DNA from 3 places in the Streptomyces sp. NPDC051320 genome. Region 1 is predicted to be linked to each of the others. Evidence: riboswitches for the same ligand, from Rfam matches in the RefSeq annotation. Region 1 holds a riboswitch; each other region holds the start of a gene.
What was found. A riboswitch is a leader RNA that binds a small molecule or an ion and turns the genes downstream of it on or off. The one in region 1 is predicted to bind cyclic di-AMP.
Positions count from the first base shown of each region.

Region 2: linked by a shared signal. The riboswitch ahead of AB0M87_RS15425 (LysM peptidoglycan-binding domain-containing protein) and the one ahead of AB0M87_RS29055 (C40 family peptidase) in region 1 are both predicted to bind cyclic di-AMP.
Region 3: linked by a shared signal. The riboswitch ahead of AB0M87_RS18605 (M23 family metallopeptidase) and the one ahead of AB0M87_RS29055 (C40 family peptidase) in region 1 are both predicted to bind cyclic di-AMP.

Region 1 is NZ_JBFBAL010000017.1:10,744-18,264, reverse strand. Features, by position in the region: gene AB0M87_RS29065 (8-amino-7-oxononanoate synthase) at 1-778, shown strand, start outside; gene AB0M87_RS29060 (ATP-binding protein) at 999-1,430, shown strand; gene AB0M87_RS29055 (C40 family peptidase) at 1,459-1,932, opposite strand; cyclic di-AMP (ydaO/yuaA leader) riboswitch at 1,936-2,151, opposite strand; gene AB0M87_RS29050 (urease subunit gamma) at 2,680-2,982, shown strand; gene AB0M87_RS29045 (urease subunit beta) at 2,999-3,310, shown strand; gene AB0M87_RS29040 (urease subunit alpha) at 3,303-5,024, shown strand; gene AB0M87_RS29035 (urease accessory UreF family protein) at 5,035-5,736, shown strand; gene ureG (urease accessory protein UreG) at 5,762-6,436, shown strand; gene AB0M87_RS29025 (urease accessory protein UreD) at 6,433-7,191, shown strand; gene AB0M87_RS29020 (alpha/beta hydrolase) at 7,395-7,521, shown strand, end outside.
Region 2 is NZ_JBFBAL010000006.1:138,465-145,985, forward strand. Features, by position in the region: gene AB0M87_RS15410 (FAD-linked oxidase C-terminal domain-containing protein) at 1-261, shown strand, start outside; gene AB0M87_RS15415 (nuclear transport factor 2 family protein) at 308-772, shown strand; gene AB0M87_RS15420 (L-threonylcarbamoyladenylate synthase) at 782-1,402, shown strand; gene AB0M87_RS15425 (LysM peptidoglycan-binding domain-containing protein) at 1,461-2,243, opposite strand; cyclic di-AMP (ydaO/yuaA leader) riboswitch at 2,248-2,437, opposite strand; gene AB0M87_RS15430 (FCD domain-containing protein) at 2,917-3,339, opposite strand; gene AB0M87_RS15435 (heavy metal translocating P-type ATPase) at 3,509-5,551, opposite strand; gene AB0M87_RS15440 (metalloregulator ArsR/SmtB family transcription factor) at 5,646-6,068, shown strand; gene AB0M87_RS15445 (cation:proton antiporter) at 6,115-7,332, shown strand.
Region 3 is NZ_JBFBAL010000007.1:374,528-382,048, reverse strand. Features, by position in the region: gene AB0M87_RS18615 (PrsW family intramembrane metalloprotease) at 1-371, shown strand, start outside; gene AB0M87_RS18610 (aldo/keto reductase) at 377-1,321, opposite strand; gene AB0M87_RS18605 (M23 family metallopeptidase) at 1,386-2,453, opposite strand; cyclic di-AMP (ydaO/yuaA leader) riboswitch at 2,465-2,606, opposite strand; gene AB0M87_RS18600 (PP2C family protein-serine/threonine phosphatase) at 2,820-3,971, opposite strand; gene AB0M87_RS18595 (hypothetical protein) at 4,096-4,476, opposite strand; tRNA gene AB0M87_RS18590 (tRNA-Met) at 4,563-4,636, opposite strand; gene AB0M87_RS18585 (MarR family winged helix-turn-helix transcriptional regulator) at 4,682-5,209, opposite strand; gene AB0M87_RS18580 (DUF4386 domain-containing protein) at 5,287-5,988, shown strand; tRNA gene AB0M87_RS18575 (tRNA-Met) at 6,069-6,142, opposite strand; gene AB0M87_RS18570 (S53 family peptidase) at 6,208-7,521, opposite strand, start outside.

The sequences.
Region 1 (7,521 bases):
CACGGGCAACCACGCCTCGATCGTCGACGGATGCAGGCTGTCCCGTGCGGCAACCGAAGTCGTCCCGCACGCCGATCCGGAGGCGGCCGCCAAGGCGCTCGGCGCGCACCGGGGCCGCGCCCTCGTCGTCACCGACTCCGTCTTCTCGGTCGACGGCGACGCGGCGCCACTCGCGGACCTGGCCGCCGTTTGCCGAGGTCACGGTGCCGCCCTGGCCGTGGACGACGCCCACGGTCTCGGGGTGCTCGGCGAAGGCGGCCGAGGAGCGCTGCACGGCGCGGGGCTGGCCGGCGCGGACGACGTGGTCGCCACGGTCACCCTCTCGAAGTCCCTGGGCAGCCAGGGCGGTGCGGTGCTGGGCCCGGCCCGGGTCATCGACCACTTGGTCAACGCGGCCCGCACCTTCATCTTCGACACCGGCCTGGCACCGGCCGCGGCGGGCGCGGCCTTGGCGGCCCTGCGGCTGCTGCGCGCGGAACCCGGCCTGGGCGGGCGGGCCCGTACGGTGGCGAACACGCTGCACCACCGTCTCACCGCGGCCGGGCTGAGCGCGGTACACCCGCAGGCCGCCGTGGTGTCCGTACGCGCGCCGTCGCCGGCCGCGGCGGTGCGCTGGGCCGCCGCCTGCCGGGAAGCGGGGCTCGTGGTCGGCTGTTTCCGGCCGCCTTCGGTGCCGGACGGTGTTTCCCGGCTGCGACTCACCGCCCGTGCGGACCTGACGGAGGAGCAGATTGCCGGGGCGGTGCAGACCCTACTGCGAACCGTGCCCGCCGGGTGACCCTGACGGGGAACAGCCGTTCCCCCGTTTTCCCGTCCAAATACGTTCTCCCGTAGCAGAGTTCATCACTTTGAGCGACTGATACAGGCCCATCTTTGTGGATCGCGGACGATGCGGTCACTATGAGTGTCACGCTGGCGCGAAGGGCAATCCGAGGCCGTCCTCGAAGTGCATCCGCAACGAGTCGGAGCCGGCACCGGTGGGAAAGGGACAGGCCGTCATGGCAGACCACCAGGAAGCAAAAATCACCCTGCCGAGCGAACCTGCATCGGTTCCGGCGGCCAGGTCCTATGTGGCCCGGGTGCTCACCGACTGGGGCCTGCCGAACGACACGGACGCGGCGGACGCGATCCGGCTGATCGTCTCCGAGCTGGCGACCAATGCCGTGCAGCACACCTTCGGCCAGTCACCCACCTTCACCGTGGACATCGTGCTGGAGCGGGACGAACTGCTGCGCATCGGTGTCACGGACAGTCACCCGCGCTGGCCCCAGCGGCTGCCCGCGGCGGTCCAGCAGGACAACGGCCGGGGCATGGTGATCATCCGATGGCTGGCCGCCGAGAGCGGCGGCCGGCTGTCGGTCACCCCGACCCGGGAAGGCGGCAAGACGGTGTGGATCGCCCTGCCCTGGACGGCTGCCGCCCAGACCTGAGCCTGCGGCAGCCGTGCCCGCCGCTTCTTCAGTTCACGCGCCCGTACCAGACGCTCTTGGTCCAGATCCGCTCCAGCCTGACCACGGAACCGGTTTTCGGCGAATGCCAGATCTTGCCGCTCCCCGCGTACAGGCCGACGTGGAAGACGTTCCGTCCGTAGTGGAAGAAGACCAGGTCCCCACGCCTGCGGTGGGAGGCAGTGATATGCCGCACTTTGTTGTACTGCGCCTGGGCGGTGCGCGGCAGCTTCTTGCCCGCTTTTTTGAACGAATAGAAGGTCAGCCCGGAGCAGTCGAACCGCGAGGGGCCGGCTGCGCCCCACTGATAGGGCGATCCCTTTTTGGATGCCGCGATCTGCACCGCTCTGGCGGCGTGTGCGGCCGCTTGGGCCTCGGGTGCGGCGCCGGGCGCCAGCGAGGTCCCCGCTACTGCGGCGAGTGTAAGGGCCGAGGCGGTTCCGGCCCGGGTGAGCAGAGACGGGATGTGAATCTGCGCAGTCATGCGCAACCCTTCGTCAAACCGCCTGAGAAGGTTGACCTGTCGGGTTCGGGCCGGCGAAGTTGCCCGGCCGCCGCGCGGTTGGCCGACTGATCGGTCGGCCGTCCTTGCAGCGGCTTCACCCCAAGGGGCGACATGTCTGTCGCCCCGAACTGCTTGGGTCCTCCACTCCTGCCGATCCACTCGTGTCGACCAGACGTCCGGGTACGGCGGCAGGACTCGGCGTCCGCCCGGACCGCCCCGCCGTGGTGGCGGGGGCTTGTCGTCCCAGGGATCTTCACTCACCGCGCGCCGGATTTCTGCCTGACAGTGCCGGTTCGCCAGTCCGCTCACCCCTGACCCATCCGAGTGGGCAGGGTCCCGGAAGCACCGACCGGCCGGCGGGTACGGGCCCCTCACCAGGTGTGCAGCCCCGCTCCGCGGCGGGTGCTCGGGCACGCGGTGCAAATCGGGACGAGCCGTCGGACCCGGCCCGTCTAAGTCTTCCGGGCGACGCCCATCGGGGTAGGGGTGGCAGCCGAAAGGATGGCGGGACGGTGTGTCTCCAGGGTCACCCTGCGCGCTTCGCCGAACGCACACCGCAAGCGACGATCATGGCCCAGCAAAAGGCCGGTTAACCTGCCGGAAAAACTTCCGCCCTAATGTGCAATGCCTGATGGCCTGGGGTTCCGCACCGTGTCAACAAAATGTTGAAGTCGTGTGGTCCGCGGTGCCCGACCGGGCCCGGGATGAAGACGGTGAGGCGGAAGCGTGCAACTGACACCCCATGAGCAGGAACGACTGCTCATCCATGTGGCGGCGGACGTCGCGGAGAAGCGCAGAGCGCGGGGCCTGCGACTGAACCACCCCGAGGCGGTTGCGCTGATCACCTCGCACATCCTGGAAGGTGCCCGGGACGGCCGTACGGTGGCCGAACTGATGGCGTCGGGGCGCAAGGTGCTCGCCAGGGCGGACGTCATGGACGGCATCCCCGAGATGGTCCACGAGGTCCAGGTCGAGGCGACCTTCCCGGACGGCACCAAGCTCGTCACCGTGCACGAGCCGATCGTCTGACCGGGAAATGGCACCGATGATCCCCGGAGAGATCCTGTATGCCGAAGACCCGCTGACCCTCAACGAGGGCCGCCGGGCCACCCGTCTCACCGTTCTCAACATCGCCGACCGCCCCGTGCAGGTCGGCTCCCACTATCACTTCGCCGAGGCCAATCCAGCTCTGCGCTTCGACCGCGCCGCGGCACAAGGCCGTCGGCTGAACATCGCCGCGGGAACCGCGGTGCGCTTCGAGCCCGGCATTCCCGTCGACATCGAACTGGTCCCCATCGCCGGGCTGCGCATCGTCCCGGGACTGCGGGGAGAGACCGCAGGAGCCCTCGATGGCTGAACTCACCCGCGCCGTCTACGGCGACCTCTTCGGCCCCACCGCCGGGGACCGGATCCGCCTCGCCGACACCGAGCTTCTCGTCGAGATCGAGGAGGACCGCTGCGGAGGCCCCGGCCGGGCCGGCGACGAAGCGGTGTTCGGCGGCGGAAAGGTGATCCGGGAGTCGATGGGCCAGTCCCGCGCCACCCGCGCGCAGGGCGCCCCGGACACCGTCATCACCGGCGCTGTGATCCTCGACCACTGGGGCATCGTCAAGGCCGACATCGGCATCCGGGCGGGACGTATCACCGGAATCGGCAAGGCCGGAAACCCCGACACGATGGACGGAGTCCACCCCGATCTGGTCATCGGCCCCGAAACCGAAGTCATCGCAGGCAACGGCAAAATCCTCACGGCCGGCACCATCGACGCCCACGTGCACTTCATCACCCCCACGCTCATCGACCAGGCGCTGTCGTCCGGGGTCACCACCCTCGTCGGTGGCGGAACCGGCCCGGCGGAGGGCAGCAAAGCCACCACCGTGACGCCCGGCTCCTGGCACCTCGCCCGGATGTTCGATGCGTTGGAGGGGTACCCGGTGAACATCGGGCTGCTCGGCAAGGGCAGCACCATGTCCCGCGAGGCGATGCACTCCCAACTGCGCGGTGGCGCCCTGGGGTTCAAGATCCACGAGGACTGGGGCGCCACCCCGGCCGTCATCGACGCCTGTCTGGGTGTCTGCGAGGAGACCGGCGCTCAGCTCGCCATCCACACGGACACGCTCAACGAGGCCGGCTTCGTCGGCGACACCCTGGCGGCCATCGCCGGGCGTTCCATTCACGCCTACCACAGTGAGGGCGCGGGAGGTGGACACGCTCCCGACATCATCACCGTCGTCTCCGAGCCCAACGTCCTGCCCAGCTCCACCAACCCGACCCGGCCGTACACCGTCAACACCATCGAGGAACACCTCGACATGCTGATGGTCTGCCACCACCTCAACCCGGCCGTTCCCGAGGATCTGGCCTTCGCGGAGTCCCGGATCAGGCCGTCCACCATCTCGGCCGAGGACATCCTGCACGATCTGGGTGCCATCTCGATCATCTCCTCGGATTCCCAGGCGATGGGCCGCATCGGAGAAGTCACGCTCCGCACCTGGCAGACCGCCCACGTGATGAAGCAGCGCAGAGGCGCCCTGCCGGGCGACGGCCGTGCCGACAACCGTCGCGCACGTCGCTATGTCGCCAAATACACCATCAACCCCGCCGTGGCGCAGGGCCTGGACCGGGAGATCGGCTCGGTGGAGAGCGGCAAACTCGCCGATCTCGTCCTCTGGGCCCCGGCCTTCTTCGGCGTGAAACCCCAGCTGGTTCTCAAGGGCGGACAGATCGCCTACGCCCAGATGGGGGACGCCAATGCCTCCATTCCCACCCCGCAACCGGTACTGCCCAGGCCGATGTTCGGAGCGACCGGGCGGGCCCCGGCGGCCAATTCGGTCAACTTCGTCACGCAGGCCGCCCTCGACGACGGTCTGGCCGAACGCCGAGAACCCGGCAAGGCATTCGTCGCGATCAGCAGCACCCGCGCCATCGGAAAGGCGGACATGCGGGAGAACGACGCGCTGCCCCGCGTCGAGGTCGACGCCGACACCTTCACCGTGACCATCGACGGTGAACCCGTCGAGCCGGCATCGGCTGCCGAACTTCCCATGGCCCAGCGCTACTTCCTCTTCTGATGGACGATTCATGAGCGATCCGGGAAAGACGCCTCCGAGGAGCCGATCGGCGCTGCTGATGCTGGCCGACGGCCGGTTCCCTGCCGGCGGTCACGCCCACTCCGGCGGCGCCGAACAGGCCGTGGTGGCAGGGCGGATCAGCGACGCCGGGGACCTGACGGACTTCTGCCTCGGCCGATTGCACACCACCGGACTCACCTCCGCGGCGCTCGCCGCCGCTGCCACGCTGGGAGCCGATCCCCGCGTACTCGACGAGGCCGCCGACGCCCGGACACCCTCGCCCGCCCTGCGGGCGGCCGCCCGCAAGCTCGGCCGCCAGCTGATGCGGGCCGCACGCGCCACCTGGCCGTGTCCCGAACTCGACGCGCTGGCCGCCGCACTGCCACGCGGCGCGCACCAGCCCGTCGTCCTCGGGGTCACCGCCCGCGCGGCGGGACTCGGGGCCGGCGACGCCGCGCACTGTGTCGCCTACGAGACGGTCAGTGGTCCGGCCGGTGCGGCCGTCCGGCTCCTCGGCCTCAACCCTTTCGAGGCCACCGCCGTCCTTGCCCGCCTCGCACCCGAGATGGACCGGGTGGCGGACCGGGCCGTCGCGGCCGCGGCAGAGGCCGTGCGCAACGGTCCGGACCGATTGCCGGCCGCCTCCGCGCCGCTGCTCGACATCGCCGCGCAGGCGCACGCCGCCCGGCCGGTACGCCTCTTCGCCTCGTAACCCCTGACGCCACTGGAGCACGCACATGCACCTCGATCATTCCGGCACCGCCATGGCGGTCAGCGCCGATGCGGCCCGCCCCGACGGAACGCGGCGGGCCCTGCGCATCGGCCTCGGCGGCCCGGTGGGCTCCGGCAAGACCGCGACCGTCGCCGCCCTCTGCCGTGCGCTGCGCACCGAACTGTCCATCGCCGTCGTCACCAATGACATCTACACGCGTGAGGACGCGGAGTTTCTGCTGCGCTCCGCGGTGCTGCCGCCCGAGCGGATCCAGGCCGTCGAAACGGGGGCCTGCCCGCACACCGCCATCCGGGACGACATCTCGGCCAACCTCGAAGCGGTCGAGGATCTGGAGGAAGCCGTGGGACCGCTCGACCTGATCCTGCTGGAATCGGGTGGCGACAACCTCACGGCGACCTTCTCCAAGGGGCTCGTCGATGCCCAGATCTTCGTCATCGACGTCGCGGGGGGCGATGACATCCCGCGCAAGGGCGGTCCCGGAATCACCACCGCCGATCTTCTGGTCATCAACAAGACCGACCTCGCGCCGTACGTCGGGTCGGACCTCCGCAGGATGGCCGGTGACGCCGCCGACCAGCGCGGCGAACGACCGGTCCTCCTCACCTCGTTGAAGGGCGAGGACGGCGTACGACCGGTCGCCGACTGGGTACGCGCACAGCTCGCCGGCTGGGCCGTATGAGCCTGCGGGCCACGGCCCGTATCGCTGCCGCCCCCGACGGCCGGGGCGGCACGGCCCTGCCGGTCCTGATGAGCGACGGACCACTCGCCCTGCGGCGTACCCATGGCCCCGGACCGGCGGCCAGGGTCACCGTCGTCGGGGCGATGAGCGCGCCGCTGAACGGGGACCGGCTCGCCATCGAAGCCGAGGTACGGGCCGGTGCGCGGCTCCGGGTCGGTTCGGCTGCTGCGACGATCGCACTGCCCGGACCCGCCGACGAACCCAGCCGCTACGACATCCGCATCGGTGTCGGGGAGGGGGCCGAACTGAGCTGGCTGCCCGAGCAGTTGATCTGCGTACACGGCGGGCGGCTGCAGATGACCACGCGTATCGAGCTGGCCCGCAGTGCCCGGCTGGTCCTGCGCGAGGAGCAGATCCTGGGCCGGCACGAGGAAGCCCCCGGCACATTGAGCACCCGGCTCACCGTTCACCGTGCCGGTCGGCCGTTGCTGGACCAGGAGCTCAGCTTCGGTGCCGGGGCGCCCGGCGGGTGGGACGGTGGCGCCGTCCTGGGAGGCCACCGGGCTGTCGGGCAACTCCTCATCGTGGACCCGGCGTTCGAGGCGGCGGACCGGAAGCCGGCGCCCCGGCTGCTCGGCGACACGGCAGCGCTCACCCCGCTGGCCGGGCCCGCTGTGCTGATCACCGCGCTCGCCCCCGACGCGCTGCGGCTGCGGGCGCTGCTCGACGAGGCGGTGATAACGGAGGCTCGGTGAACCGGGAGCGGCGAACCGGGGCCCCGAGACACACAGGCCTCCCACAGCGCGTGCACCGCTCACCGTTTCCCACCGTCCGCATTGCGGGTTGGTAAAGAAACGCCCACGCGGCCTTTTGTCAGGGACCGTTCACACGCCAGGATCCGCCGTACGTACTGAAGAGCACCGCCACAAGCGGTGCCTCACAGAGGGGGAGGTACCACGTGAGGCGTACCACAGCGCTCGGCTCGGCCGGCGCTCTGGCCGCGGTGACCCTGATAGCGGGCGCCATGGCAGCTCCGTCGGCCACCGCGGACGGCCGCCACCACGGCCATCACGGCAGTCCCGAGG
Region 2 (7,521 bases), on a different contig from region 1:
ATCCAGCATGCCGGCACCAAGCGCAAGGCGCTGCACACCGCCGAGGTCATGCGGATCGCTCGGGAGAACGAGACCCGCCGCACCGACGACCGGAAGCAGCGATCGCGTCACGCGAGCCGCCGCCCCTCCCCGCCGGCGGCGGTCCGCGTGACGCGCACCGCTCTGCCGGCGCTGCTGGGAGCGGTACTGCTGTGGACGGGCCGCCGCGCGGCCCGAGGTACGCGCAGCTCAGGGTGGCGATCCGCCCGGCCGGGCAGCTGATACGACCATATGTGTGGATGATGGTGGTTGCGGGCACTCGTGGGACATGAGCGCCTCAACGGAGACTCAGACGCAGCCGACCGACCCACCGAGCAGGGAGAGCACACCCGTATCGGTGGTGGACACCTTTCTCAAGGCGATCAATACCGGAGATCTCGCCCAGCTGTTGAGCTGCTTCTCCGCGACGAGTGTGATCACCGACGCGGGGCGGCGCATCAAAGGCCTGCAAGCCATCACCCAGTGGGCAGAAGAGGAGTTCCTCCTGCCGCACGGAACGCTGACCGCCACCGACTCGCGGCCGGTGTGCGGACTCCCCGGTGACACCGTCGTCGAGGCCCGGATCAGCAGCGCCCACCACAACGGTCGCAGCCGGCTCCTCATCACCGCGATAGGCGACACGATCGCCTACCTCAAGGTCCGGGCCGACGCGTCGGCGGACGATGCTCGCACGAACAGGCCGGGGCTCGGAGCGGGCACGTCTTCATTCGGACAAGGACGCAACGGGCCTTAGACTCGGTGGATGGCGAAGTACTTCGACGTGCACCCCGAGAATCCCCAGCGGCGCACCATCAGCACGGTGGCCGAAAGCATCCGATCCGGTGCGCTCGTCGCGTATCCGACGGACTCCTGTTACGCACTGGGATGCCAGCTGGGCAGTCGTGACGGCATCAGCCGGATCCGGTCGATCCGGAACCTCGACGACCGTCACCACTTCACGCTGGTGTGCCAGAACTTCGCGCAACTGGGTCAGTTCGTGCACGTCGACAACGATGTGTTCCGCGCGATCAAGGCAGCGACGCCCGGCAGTTACACCTTCATCCTGCCCGCGACGAGGGAGGTGCCGCGTCAGTTGCTGCACCCCAAGAAGAAGACGGTGGGTGTCCGGATCCCGGACCACCCGGTCGCCCAGGCCCTGGTCGCCGAGCTCGGCGAACCGCTGCTCTCCAGCACCCTCCTGCTGCCCGACGAGGAGGAGCCGCTGACCCAGGGCTGGGAGATCAAGGAACGGCTCGACCACGTGGTGGACGCCGTGATCGACTCGGGCGACTGCGGCACCGAGCCGACCACGGTCATCGACTTCTCCGGCGGCGAGCTGGAGATCGTACGCCGGGGGGCGGGCGACACCGACCGGTTCGAGTGACCGGGTCGGCGCCCTCCCGCCCCACCGTGCGTTCGCCGCCAGAGGTATGACGGTCCGCTCAGTACGGGCCGTTCACGTTGTCGATCGAGCCGTACATCGCGGCAGCGTAGTTGCATGCGGCGGTGATGTTGGCGACCGGGTCGTAGATGTCCATCGACGTGCCCGCCACGTGGTAGGCCTGGAACGTGGGAGCGATGACCTGCAGCAGTCCCTTGGACGGGGTTCCGGCGGCCGCGTTGGAGTCGTAGTTGTTGATCGCCTGCGGGTTGCCCGAGGACTCACGCATGATGTTGCGGTGAATACCGTCGTAGGTGCCGGGGATACCCTTCGCGGCCATGACGTCCAGCGACTCCCGGATCCAGCCGTCCAGGTTGTCGGAGTACGTCTTGGCGGACGCGGGGGCGGCACTCGTGCTCGCAGTGCTCTGCGCTGACTTGTCCGCGGTGGTCGACGCGGCCCCCTGGGCGTCCGTGGACTTCGACTTCTCGGCCTTGGCGCCGAGCGTCAAGGTGAGACCGGGCTGAATCAGCGACGGGTCGTCGCCGATGGCCTGTCGGTTGTCCCGGTAGAGCTTCTGCCAGCCGCCACTCAGGGAGTGGGCACGTGCGATCTTGAAGAGCGAGTCGCCGGCAACCACGGAGTAGGTCTCGGGGGTGTCCTTGTGGGCAGCGGTAGTCGCCCGCGCCGATTCGGCGGTGGCGTGGTGAGCGACCGGTGCCGCTTCCGCAGTGGTAGCCGCCACGAGCGGGAGTGCGAGCGCGGCGCTGCCGGTGCCCACAGCGACGAGACGCCGGGCAAGCGGGTTGCTCTTCGGACGACGGTGCTTGGCCTTTGCAGCCATGACGAATTCCTCTCCGTCGCCTACGAGGTGAGCTGTCGGGTTCGGGCTGGAGAAGCCCGGTCGCACGAATGCGACTTCACCCCGAGCCGATCCTGTACTGCGATCGGCGAACTTACCTGGGTCCCCCGCTCCTGCCGTGCGTGAGTGGGTGAGTGCGGTTTCCGGACAGTGGCAGGATTCGGCGTTCCGTCCGGGGTGACGAGAACGTAAACGAGAACGTCCGGATGAAACAAGTCCGGAAATGACATCGGCATGTCGTTTGCGAATTCGACCAAGGAAATGTCCGGCCACTCCCCCACTGCTTTGGGACTCAACTTTCCTATCCGGCAGGCGAAGTGAGCAGAGAAGCAGGTGCCGAGCTACTCACCCGGGCGTGACTCACTTCACAGACGGGACAAGATCCGGAGGCATCAAGCACGCGCAGAGAATGACAAATTGACGCATTACACTGCATGGGTACTTATAGAATGAGACAGTCAAATCGCCCATTTCGGCCATGTTTACCGTTCGCCTGCGCATACCAGAAGCGCGACTGTCCGAAGACAACTCATCGCTTCCCTTTGCGACTGAACATGTCGACGGAATCAGCCGACTATGGGTCAAGAGCTCTTTCAGGAACGGCCGTTTGTCGGTGAGAATTCCGTTGTCCGACTCAACACGTCGGCGTTGTCGGCTAATTCAGCAGAGCGGAGCGATCGGGCTGCCTACGAGGCCGACGAGAGACGGATCCCGGTGCCATCCGGTCTCTGATTCCAGAGAAATGCGCACGCATCGCGGAGGCCGCGCGAGGCCCATCGGCGGCGGCTATGGCACCGACGATCTCCCGGTGATGGGCGAGGGTCACGGCCGGGTCCTGCTGGGCGTCGCCGACATCGTCACGCACCTGGTCCATGGCAGCCCAGAAGGCGTCGAGGATCTCGCTGAGGAGGAGATTGCCGAAGGAGCGGTACAGCGCCGGATGGAAGGGCCCGGTCCGTGGACCGGGCCGTCCCTCGCCCGCCTCGCGTTCCATGGCGGCCACGCGTGCGCGCAGCGCCCGGAGGTCCTCGGCCCGCGCCGACGCCGCGACGCCCTCGATCAGGCCGGTCTCCAACACCTCGCGAACCTATATGAGTTCGTACAGGCTTGCTTCTCCGCTGCGGTGGTCCGCCGCGGCCCGGAAAGCGAGACCTTCCTCGAAGGGCGGAGGGAAAGCGAGCCGACGAAGGTACCGGATCTGCGGCGTATCTCCGCGACGTGCAGCGTGAGTACAGCGCCGGCGCGACCTATGCCATGGAGGCGGCGTTCTGCTCATCATGGCGGCTGTGGGTGACGGCTGTGGGAGTTCGACAGGCCGGGGTGGCTGCGCGGTGCCAGGCGGCGTCCCGCAGCAGGCGCAGACCGTTGAGGCCGACGATGACGGTGGAGCCCTCGTGGCCGAGGACGCCGAGCGGGAGCGGCAGGTGCCCCAGCAGGTCCCAGACGACCAGGCCGGAGATGAACACCCCGGCGATGAACAGGTTCTGCACCACCAGCCGCCGCGCCGCGCGCGACAGTGCGACCACGGTGGGTACCGTGGCGAGTTCGTCGCGGACGATGACGACGTCGGCGGTTTCCAGCGCGAGGTCGGATCCGGCGCGTCCCATGGCGATACCGACGTGCGCGGCGGCGAGCGCGGGGGCGTCGTTGACGCCGTCCCCGACCACCAGCACCTTGCGTCCTGCCTTCTGCACGGAGCGGACCGCGGCGACCTTGTCCTCGGGCAGCAACCCGGCACGGACGTCGGTGATACCGGCCTCGGCCGCGAGGCGGGCGGCCGCGCGGGGGTTGTCCCCGGTCACCAGGAGGGGCGGGCCGACGGTGAGCGCGGCGAGGGACGCGACCGTCGCGGCTGCGCCCGGGCGCAGCCGGTCTGCGATGCCCAGCACCCCGACCGGCGCGCCGTCGCGGTGTACGAGGAGGGCCGTTCGGCCGCCTTCCTCCAGCGCTTGTGCCACCTCGCGGGCCCGGTCGGCTGCCGGATCCGGTGCGCCCCGCAGCAGCCGGGCGGGCGCGCTGACCGCGATGCTGCGGCCGTGCACGGTGGCTCTGACCCCGACGCCCGGGGCAGACACGAAGTCTTCGGCGACGGGCAGGTCCAGGCGACGGTCCCGGGCGGCGTCGAGAACGGCGCGGGCGAGCGGGTGTTCGCTGAAGTGCTCGGCGGCCGCCGCCAGGGCCAGCAAGCCGTTCTCGCCGAGGCCGCTACCGCCCAGGGGACGGATGTCCGTGACGCGGGGTGTTCCTTCGGTGAGCGTGCCCGTCTTGTCCAGTGCCACTGCATCGACCTGGCCGATGCGTTCCATGACCACGGCCGACTTCACCAGGACACCATGGCGTCCGGCGTTGGCGATCGCCGAGAGCAGGGGCGGCATCGTGGCCAGCACGACCGCACACGGGGATGCGACGATCATGAACGTCATCGACCGCAGCAGACTGCTGGTCACGTCGGCGCCGAACCCCAGCGGTACCAGGAACACGGCCAGGGTCGCGGCGACCATGCCGAGCGAATACCGCTGCTCGACCTTCTCGATGAAGAGCTGGCTCGGTGCCTTGGTCCCGGAAGCCTCCTCCACCATGGCGACGATCCGTGCGATCACCGAGTCGGATGCGTCCCGCTCGACGACGACCCGCAGCGCCCCGGTGCCGTTCAGCGTCCCGGCGAAGACCTCGTCCCCGGCCCCTTTCACCGCCGGCAGCGGCTCGCCGGTGATGGTCGCCTGGTCGACCTCGCTCGCCCCGTCCAGGACCCGGGCGTCCGCCCCGACGCGTTCGCCGGGCCGGATGAGCACGGTGTCGCCGACCGAGAGGTCCTCGGTGCGGACCGTTTCCTCGCGGCCGTCCGTGGTCAGGCGGGTGGCCGTGGTGGGGGCGAGGTCGAGCAACCCCCGCACGGCGTCCTGAGTACGGGCGGTGGCCAGCGCTTCCAGAGCGCCGGAGGTCGCGAAGATCACGATCAGCAGCGCACCGTCCGTCACCTCCCCGATCGCGGCTGCCCCGAGCGCGGCCACGATCATCAGCACGTCCACGTCGAGGACCTTCGCCCGCAGGGCCTGTACTCCCGACCAGGACGGCTCCCAGCCCCCGGTGAGGTAGACGAGCGCGTACAGCGCCCCCCAGGACCAGGCCGGGCCCCCGGTCAGCTGGAGCGGCAGCGCGATCAGGAACAGCAACAGCGCGGTTCCCGCCCAACGGGCCTCCGCCAGCGCGAACACCCGCGTCCGCCGCCTCGGTACCCCGGACGCGGTGGACACTGCCCGACCGGGACGCCGGCTGAGAGCAGAAGGCATGACAAATCGACCTTTCACGGGCAGGGAACGTAACATCACCACCGTACAGGAACACCTGAACAGGTCTTCACATGTGCCAGGTAGGATGAGTCCTATGGGTCATCGAGCGGACGACAGGAGCGCTGCCACCGCCCGCGAACGTCTGGACGCCGTGGGGACCTCCGACGTCGCGGCAACGCTCCAGGCCCTCGCCACACCGTCCCGTCTGCGGATCCTGGCCCGTCTGCAGGAAGGCCCGTGTGCGGTGGGTGACCTCGCCGAGGCCGTCGACATGGAACCGTCCGCTTGCTCCCACCAACTCCGTCTGCTGCGCAACCTCGGGCTGGTCACCGGCGAGCGACGAGGCCGTTCGATCGTGTACGCGCTGTACGACCACCACGTCGCCGAGCTGCTCGACCAGGCCCTCTACCACGTGGAACACCTGCGTCTCGGACTGACTGATGCCGCCGCCGATGAGCAGAGATCGCCGTCGCGGCGAAGCGCGTTCCTCCCGAAACTCACCCCGCCGCAAACCTAAACTCTGCTCGAGCTCGAGGAATGCACAGCCCGGAGAGCAGGGTGCCATGCTTGCCGTCGCGGTCATCGCCGGGATTCTGTTTGTCTGGACGCTTCTCTCGCATCGGCTGTCACGGTGGAGCATCACCGCACCGATTGCCATGATGGCAGCGGGCATCGCGCTGACCCATGGCTCCGACCCGCCGCTCCGCTTCGACCTGGACACGGGCGCCTTCGAGCACATGGTCGAGGTCATCCTGGCTTTGTTGCTCTTCGTCGACGCCATCGAAGTCCCGGGGGGAATCCTGGGCAGGGAGAAGAGCATTGTCTTGCGCCTGCTCGGCGGCGCACTGCCGCTCACCCTGTGCGCGGCGTTCCTGACCGCTCTCGCCTTCTTTCCGGACCAGCCGGGCTGGATCCTCGCGGTGCTGGCCACGGTCGTCGTCCCCCTCGACCTGGCACCCACCGCAGGCGTAGTCCGTGACCGCAGGATTCCGGCGCGGCTGCGGGAAGTCCTCAACGTCGAAGGGGGCCTCAACGACGGTGTCATCTCGCCGGTCTTCCTGCTCTGCATCGCCGCCAGTGTCGAAGCGCACGGCGCCGGCGCGCACTACGAGGAGGCTCTGCTCGATGCGCTCGGCGCGGCCACGTGGGCCATCGCCACCGGTCTGGTCGTCGGCTATGCGGCCGGATGGCTGCTACGCCAGTCGTGGTCGCACGGCTGGACCCGATCCTCGGCGATGCGACTGGGAGTGCTCACCGTTCCGGTGGCCGCGTACACCCTGTCGGGCGCGCTGGGCGGTAACGGATTCATCGCCTCCTTCGTCGCGGGAGTGTGCTTCGCGCCCGCGGCACGGCGGCTCCCGGAAAGCGCGGTCACGATGACCGACGACCTGGTCACCCTGATGACCATCGCGCTGTGGTTCCTCTTCGGACAAATCGTCAACGACGAGTTCTGGGACGGGTTCCAGCTGTCGGTGATCCTCTACGCTCTGGTCGCCGTCACGCTGGTCCGTATGGTCCCGATCCTGCTGGCCCTCATCGGGACGGGGATGAAGCTCACGGACAAGCTCTTTCTGGGCTGGCTGGGACCGCGAGGAGTGACATCCATCGTGTTCGGGTCGCTCGCGGTCATCGACCTGCCCGCTCGGGAGGGTGATTTCATCGCCCGGGTCATGACGATGACGGTCATGCTCAGCATCGTGCTGCACGGGCTGAGTTCCGAGCCGATCGGCCGCTTCTACGAGCGCTCGACGAACGCCCGGCCGGCCGCTGCCACCGGCTGACGTGGGCCCGGCGTCCTGATTGATCCCGGCGACGTTCACCCGGCCGGCGCAGTAGGGGCGGGTCCGTTGATTCCCCCGTCGTGAGCAGTGGGTTCCGTCCGCCACCCTCGTTCGCCGGGCAGCGGCGGGCCCGGAAGCGGCGGGCCGGCTGCCGGTCGGGGCCCTGGGCACCGGGGGGCGGTTCTGCGG
Region 3 (7,521 bases), on a different contig from region 1:
TCTCCTCGATGAAGGCCCGGTCGATGGCCCGCGACTTCGCGGCACGCAGCCACACCGTTCCGTACGCCTACCCGCAGCCGGGTGGGAGAGCCGGCCGGAGGACGGGGGCGAAGGCAGGCGCCAGAGCCGCGTCCCGGGCGGTCCACGAGTACGAGGCCTTCGCGACCACGCTGGCCTTTCTGCGGCACCGGGCCCGCCGCGGCTCGGTGGGCCCGGACTTCGTGGCGCGCGAGCAGGAGTTGCTGCACCATCTGTGGCAGCGCAAGGACATAGCCGGGCCCGCACTGCTCTACGCGGCGCAGGCCACCGGCCGGGTACGGGTGCCGCCGCCGTATCTCCACTACGGCGGCTACAACCCGTACCGGCAGTAGCGCGGTTACGCCGAAGCCGCTGTCAGGGTGGCGAGCTCCGCCTCGGTGAGCCGGAGTTCGGCGACCGCCGTCAGTGCGGGCAGCTGCTCGGGCGTACGGGCGGATGCGATCGGCGCGGCGACGGTCGGCCGGGCGGCCAGCCAAGCCAGTGCGACGGTCGCCGGCTCGGCCTCATGTGCCGCTGCCACCTCGTCGAGCGCGGCGAGCACCTTCCGCCCCCGCTCGCTCTCCAGATGTTTGGCCGCACCCGCGGCACGCACGCTGTCCACCTCCGCGCCGGGGCGGTACTTGCCGGTGAGGAAGCCGGAGGCCAGCGCGTAGTACGGCACTGCGGCCAGACCGTGCCGGGCGACGGTGTCCTGCAGCCCGCCCTCGTAGGTGTCGCGGGAGACCAGGTTGTAGTGCGGCTGAAGCGCTACGTACCGGGCCAGCCCCTCGGCCGCGGAGAAGGCGAGAGACGCCTCGAGGCGCTCGGGGCCGATGTTGGACGCGGCGATGGCACGCACCTTGCCGTCCTTCACCAGCTGGTCGAGCGCGGTGATGATTTCCTCGACCGGGACGGACGGGTCGTCGAAGTGCGTGTAGTAGAGATCGATGTGGTCGGTGCGCAGCCTGCGCAGCGACTCCTCGGCGGCGGCCTTGATGGTCCCGGCCGAGAGCCCCTTGTGCGCGGGATGTGCGCCGACCTTGGTGGCGACCACCACCTCGGAGCGGTTTCCGCGGGCGGTCAGCCAGTTGCCGATGACGGTCTCGGACTCGCCACCCTGGTTGCCCGCCACCCACGCGGAGTACGAGTCGGCCGTATCGACGAAGTTGCCGCCGGCCGCGGTGTACGCGTCGAGCACCGCGAAGGACTGCGCCTCGTCGGCGCTCCAGCCGAAGACGTTGCCGCCGAGGGCGAGCGGGAAGACATGGAGGTCGGACGTGCCGAGCCTGCAAAGAGAAGTCATAGGGCGGACAACCCCGGCACCGTCCCGCACTATTCCGTGCACGGCGCCGGGGTCGCGGGAGCCGTCAGGCGTTGATGCCCCTGCTCGCCAGCCAGGTCAGCGGGTCGATCGGGTCGCCGCCACCGGGGCGGACCTCGAGGTGCAGATGCGGCCCGGTGACATTGCCGGTGGCGCCGACATTGCCGATGACCTGCCCGGTGGTGACCTTCTGGCCGGCGCTCACGGCGATCGACGACTGGTGACAGAACCAGAGTTCCGTGCCGTCGTCGAGGGTGATGACCGTGCGATAGCCGTACGACCCCGACCAGCCGGCCGACTTGACCGTACCGCTGTGCACGGCCTTGATCGGGGTACCGGTCGGAGCGGCGAAGTCGAGGCCGGTGTGGTAGCCGGAGGACCACATCGAGCCGCTGTCACCGAAGTGCGAGGTGAGGGTGTAGGAGGCGACCGGGAGCGAGTAGCTCGCGGCCACTTTGGCGAGTCGTTCCCTCTCCGCCTTGGCCTTGGCCTCCGCCTCGGCCTTCTGCTTGGCAGCCTTCTCCTTGGCGGCTGCCGCCTCCTGCTGCTTCGCCGCCTCAGCGGCGGCCTTGGCGGCCGCTGCCTTCTCCGCCGCCACCGCGGCCTGGTCGTCGACCGCGCTCTGCTGCTGCTCGGCCTGGAGCAGGATGCGGCTCCGCAGCGCTTCGCCGGCGTTCGAGTCGCTGCCGACGGCACCGGTCGATGCGGTGCCGATCGCGGCATGGGCGGCGCCCGCTTCGGTTGCGTCACCGGACGAGGAGTGGCCGTCGATGTCCGATATCAGCGTTCCCACGCCCGGCAGCGACTCGGCGTCCGGCAGCTTGTCCTTGACGGACTGCGGAAGGTCGGGGAGGGAGATCGAGACGGGCGGCTTCGCCTGCGCGCTGGCCATGCCGCCCGCGCCGACGGCAGCGATCACGCCGACGCCGAGGACCGTGGAGCTGCGCGCGATGCCGCCGCGCTGCTTGGCCACCCGGTGCTTGCCGCGCAGCGGACGAAGGGACTCCTCGGTGGGGTTCCACTCGTCGAACGTGCCGCCGTCCTCACCGCCGAAACCGAGAGATTCGTCGTTCGGGAAGTAAAGCGTTTCGGGGGCAGGGTTGTTGGACGCCACGGAGGCGCACTCCTTTCCTTCCTTACCGCCTACCGGGTTAGCTGACGGGTTCGGAGCAGGAAGGTCTCCTACGGGCCGTTCCTTGCGGAGCTGCCCGATTCACCCCAATAAGTGGTTCCCCGGTTCCCTTGCGGGATTCGGCGCGTGCGCACGGTGTCGCCTCTTGCGACGACTGGGACAACCGCGCTGCGTTATCGAACGTTAATAGACCCACGCCCCGGAGCCAAGCCGTTCCAACTGATCATTAACGATTTTGGCCTGGACCAATCGGGGCACAAGGGGGCGGAGTCGGGCGAGTTGACGCGCGCTCAGGAAACCCTCATTGCTTGACCGTTCATCAAATGTTATGCAGAGCGGTGCGTCCGGTCACTCATCGCGACGGATTCCCCGTACGATCTCCACCGTCCTGCGCCGCGGGGGCTGATCGTCCGTCGGACGGGCCACCGCGAGCAACGCCATGTCGTCCGTCGAGTGCCCCCCGGTATGCCGCCGCACATCGTCGGACAGCGCCGTGAGCAGCTCGTCGGGCCCCGGGAAGATCCGGCCGCGCAGCCGTTCCTTCGGATCGTAGAAGACCCCTGCCGCGTTCCGCGCCTCGGACAGCCCGTCGGTGTAGAGCAGCAGCGTGGCCCCCGGCGGAAACGGCAACTCGTCGGCACGATCCGGCCAGGAGGCCACATCCGCCATCCCCAGCGGCAGCGCGGCATCGGTCGGCGTGACCGCGTCGAGCCCCCCGTCGGCGTACAGCAGGAGGGGCTCGGGATGACCGCGGTTCACCACCCGGATCCGGTCCCGGCCGCCGCGTGGCACTTCGGCGAGCGCGGCGGTGGTGAAGCCCTCGATGGCGTCGAGGCCCTCCCGCCGGGTGCCCTCCCTGGTCAGCGCACGCTCCAGACGCTGGGCCACCCCTTCCAGGCTTCTCTCCTGCTCGGCGGCCTCCCGGAAGGCTCCGATCACCACCGCCACGGCCTCCACCGCGCCGAGCCCCTTGCCCCGCACATCACCCACGATGAGCCGGACCCCGTACGGCGTGTCCTGCACCGCGAAGAGGTCCCCGCCGATGAAGGTGCCGGCCTGTGCCGCCTCGTACCGCGCCGCGACGTGCAGTCCACCGATCCGCTCGAGGGGCACCGGCAGCACCGCGCGCTGCGCGGTCTCGGCGATGACCCGGGCCGACGCGAGCTGCTCACCGCTACGGCGCACCACCCGGTTGATGATCAGCGCGAGCGCCGCCACAGTGATCACCGTGAGTAGCTCGGTGACAGCACTGGCATGGGCGCTGCTGCCGTTGTAGGCGTGGAGTCCCGCCATGGCCACGACGGCAGCCACCCCGGTCAGCAGCGTGGCTCGGAGCGAGAAGAACGGAGCGGCGATCAGCGGTGCCGCAGAGAAGAACGGCACCGGGGTGAAGGGGTCCGGAGTCGCCAGGTCGAATGCGATCCCACCGACCAGCAGCACCGGCGGCAGCGCCAGGAGGAACCGGCGTGCCGTGCCGCGCTGTGCTCGCTGCCCCACCAGTGGTCTCCTGCCCGGTCCATACCCGGCTGCGGACAGTACCGCGCCCCACCCAGGCTGTCCGCAACCACGCCGACCGGCGATCCGACGTCGGCCAACCGGGGGAACGGCTGGGCACCGGCCCGTTTCAGAAGGCCCACGCCAGCAGATCCACCGCCAGCACAGCCAGCGCCATACCCAGGAACAGCGTGTAGGCCCCCAGAACCCGCCCCCGGTCGCCCGCCGCCCACTGCCGCGTCAGCACCCACCCGAACACCACGGCCTCCGCCGCCGCACCTGCGACGCCCGCCGGCGGCCAATGGAGGCCGAACAGCAGGGCAGCAGTGGCCAGCGTATGTACCACGGCGAGCAGCGAAACGACCCGGAGCCGCCGCCCCTGCAGCACCCCGAGCCGGGTCAGCTCGTCGAGCCGCTCGAGCCCCACCCGCGCCCGCGTCAGGCCGACCAGGGCCGACGGCACGACCTCCAGCAGCAGCAGTACGGTCAGCGTGACCCGCAGAACGAACACGTCAGCCCCCTGATACGTGCCGGCGCCACCCGCCGGAGTAACGCTCGAAGGCCCGGCACATGATGTGCCGGGCCTTCGTTCACAAGTAGCGGGGACAGGATTTGAACCTGCGACCTCTGGGTTATGAGCCCAGCGAGCTACCGAGCTGCTCCACCCCGCGTCGGTGAACCCAACCCTACGGCATCCGCAGCGATGCTCCTCACCATTAACGTCCGGACCGGCCGGCCGTTCCCGAGCGGCCGCCGCCCGCGCGCACCTTCCCGAATCCGGGGTGCACCCCGGGGGAGAGTCCCTGCTGCTCGGCCAGCCTGCCGAGCAGCATGCCCAGTTGCCGGTGCTCGTCCACAGAGAGCCCCGCACAGATCTGCTGCTCGTGCGCGGCGCCGGCCTCCCGCAGCCGGGACAGCAGCGCGACACCCTCGTCGGCCAGGAAGAGCGCGTACTGCCGCCGGTCGGCGGCATTGCGCCTGCGTTCGATGAGCCCGCGCGCCTCGAGTTCATCGGCGAACGCCACGAACCGGCTGGGCGGCATGCCCAGCACGTCTGCCAGTTCGCGCTGGCTGCGCCCCGACATCCCCGCCAGCAGGCGCAGGAGTCCCGCCTGGGCGGGGGTGAGATCCAGTTCCGCGATGCGCTCGGCGAACCGGTCCGCCGCGTGCGCCCCCAGCTGAGCCAGCAAGAAGGCGACCCCCTGAGGGGGCCGCGCGCCCGGTGCTTCCTCATCCAGTTCCATGGAGAAATGATATCAGCTTGACAATCGTTCGGGACTGTAATCATTCTGGTAAGGTGACGAATATCGAGGAGGCAACCGTGACCACCGCATCCGCCGACCCCGCGCCCCGGCGAGCAGAGGCCCCGAGCCGTCGCCCGCAAGGAGGTCCACCCCTGCTGGCCCCCGTGCTGGCCTTCGCCGTCCTGACCATCGCCTACGTGATCGTCAACCGGTCCACCCCGCACCTGGACGCGACCGGTGCCGAGGTGCTGCGCTATGCCTCGGCCCATCGCACGACCGCGAAGGCGGGATCACTGCTGCTCTTCGCTTCCTCGGTGCCCCTGGCACTGACCGCCGCGATCCTCTACCGGCGGCTCCGCGCCCTGGGGATCACCGCTCCCGGCTCCGCGATCACCCTGGTCGGCGGGGTACTGGCCTCGAGTGCGCTCGCGCTGAGCGGCATGTTCGGCTGGGCCGGCGGCCGGCTGTCCTCCGACGGGGGCCCCGCCCTGGCCAGGGCCCTGGCCGACCTCTCGTTCCTGGCCGGCGGTCCCGCGTACGCCACGACCTTCGCCCTGCTCATGGCGGGCATCTCGGTCACCGGCCTGCTGGCCGGCCTGCTTCCACGGGCGCTGGCCTGGCCAGGACTGGTACTCGCCGCGGTCGGCCTGGTCTGCGAACTGACCCTCGTGGTCGACGGGTTCCAGTACCTCCTGCCGATCGCCCGTTTCGGCGGCCTGCTCTGGCTGGTGATCGTCGCGGTCAGGCTGCCCCGCACCCGCCCGTCCCGCCACCAGTAGGCCCGGCGCCAACAGCACCGGACAGCGGCCGGGAACGCTCGAAGGCCCGGCACATGATGTGCCGGGCCTTCGTTCACAAGTAGCGGGGACAGGATTTGAACCTGCGACCTCTGGGTTATGAGCCCAGCGAGCTACCGAGCTGCTCCACCCCGCGTCGGTGAAGCCAACCCTACGGCATGCGGCCGGTCGCCACGGACCAACATCCGGTGAGTACGGTGGTCAGCCGTGGCGGCTCGCACGGGCGAGCGCCGGCACGAACCGGGCCGCGTCCACGGTGCCGACGCCGGTGGCCATGTCGTAGCCGTTGACGGCGGGGTAGCCGGTCACCCCCTGGTAGCTGTTGTCCGTCCCGTCGTTGACGTCCACGATGCCGGACGAGCGGTGGTGGACCAGGGTGTACAGCGCCTTGTTGATGTCACCCACCCGGTGACCGGCGGCCTGGTCGGCGAGGGCGACGATGCCGGAGAACAGCGGGCTCGCCTCGCTCGTGCCGCCGGAGACGTCCCAGCCGACAGCGGTCGGGTCGTAACTGGAGTACACCCACGCCCCGCCGTTGACAGCGGCGGCCATGGAGATGTCCGGGGTGCCGCGGCGACTGCCGACGACCTTCTTCTCGCCGTTCTGGAACGCGGGACGGCGGAAGACGTGCGACTGGCCGCCGCCACCGGCGCCGTAGTCGTTGTACACGCTCTCCGGCGCGGTGCGGTTGCCCTTGTCGTCCAGATGCAGCTGGGTGCCGCCGATCGACGTCACCAACGGGTCGGAGGAGGGCCAGGAGTTGACGCGCTTCGTGTAGTAACCGTTGCCGTCGGCGGTGTTGTCGGTGGCACCACCGTCACCGGAGGAGGCCAGGACGGTCACCCCGTGCCGGGCTGCGTCCTTGAACGCGTAACGCAGCTTGCCGATGCTGGAGAAGTCGCCCTTGTCGAAGCCCGGGAAGGTGTTCTCCGTGGCGCCGAAGCTCTGCGTGATCACATCACCGACTCCGTGGTCGATGAGGGACTTCTCGGCGGACATCATCTCCGGCAGACCGGTGACGCCCTCGGTCTCGGCGACCGCGGTCTCGACCAGCACGATCTTGGCGTCGGGCGCGACGGCGTGCGCCATCTCCACGTCGAGCGTCGTCTCGCCGGCCCAGCCGGTCATGTCGGAGTTCTTCGGGTCGAACTTGGGCACGTGTCCCCACTTCTCGACCCGCACCTTGGTGCTCTTCAGCCCGAACTGCTTGCTGTAGACGTCCAGATCGTGCTGCACGGTCGGCGAGCCGAACGAGTCGACGATCACGATCGTGCGGCCCTTGCCCGTGATGCCGGACCGGTACAGCGGGTTGAGGTTGTACGCCTGGCGGTACTGGATCGGGGTATAACAGGCGATCTTCCACTTCGCCTGACACTGCTCGGAGGGCAGCGGACTGCTCACCCCACTGACCAGCTGATGACCTGCGACGGCCGGGACCGCCTTGGTCCCCGGTGCGGCCTGAGCGGATGCGACGGTGACGCTGCTGCCCAGCGGGGTCGCTATCACCGCGGCGGC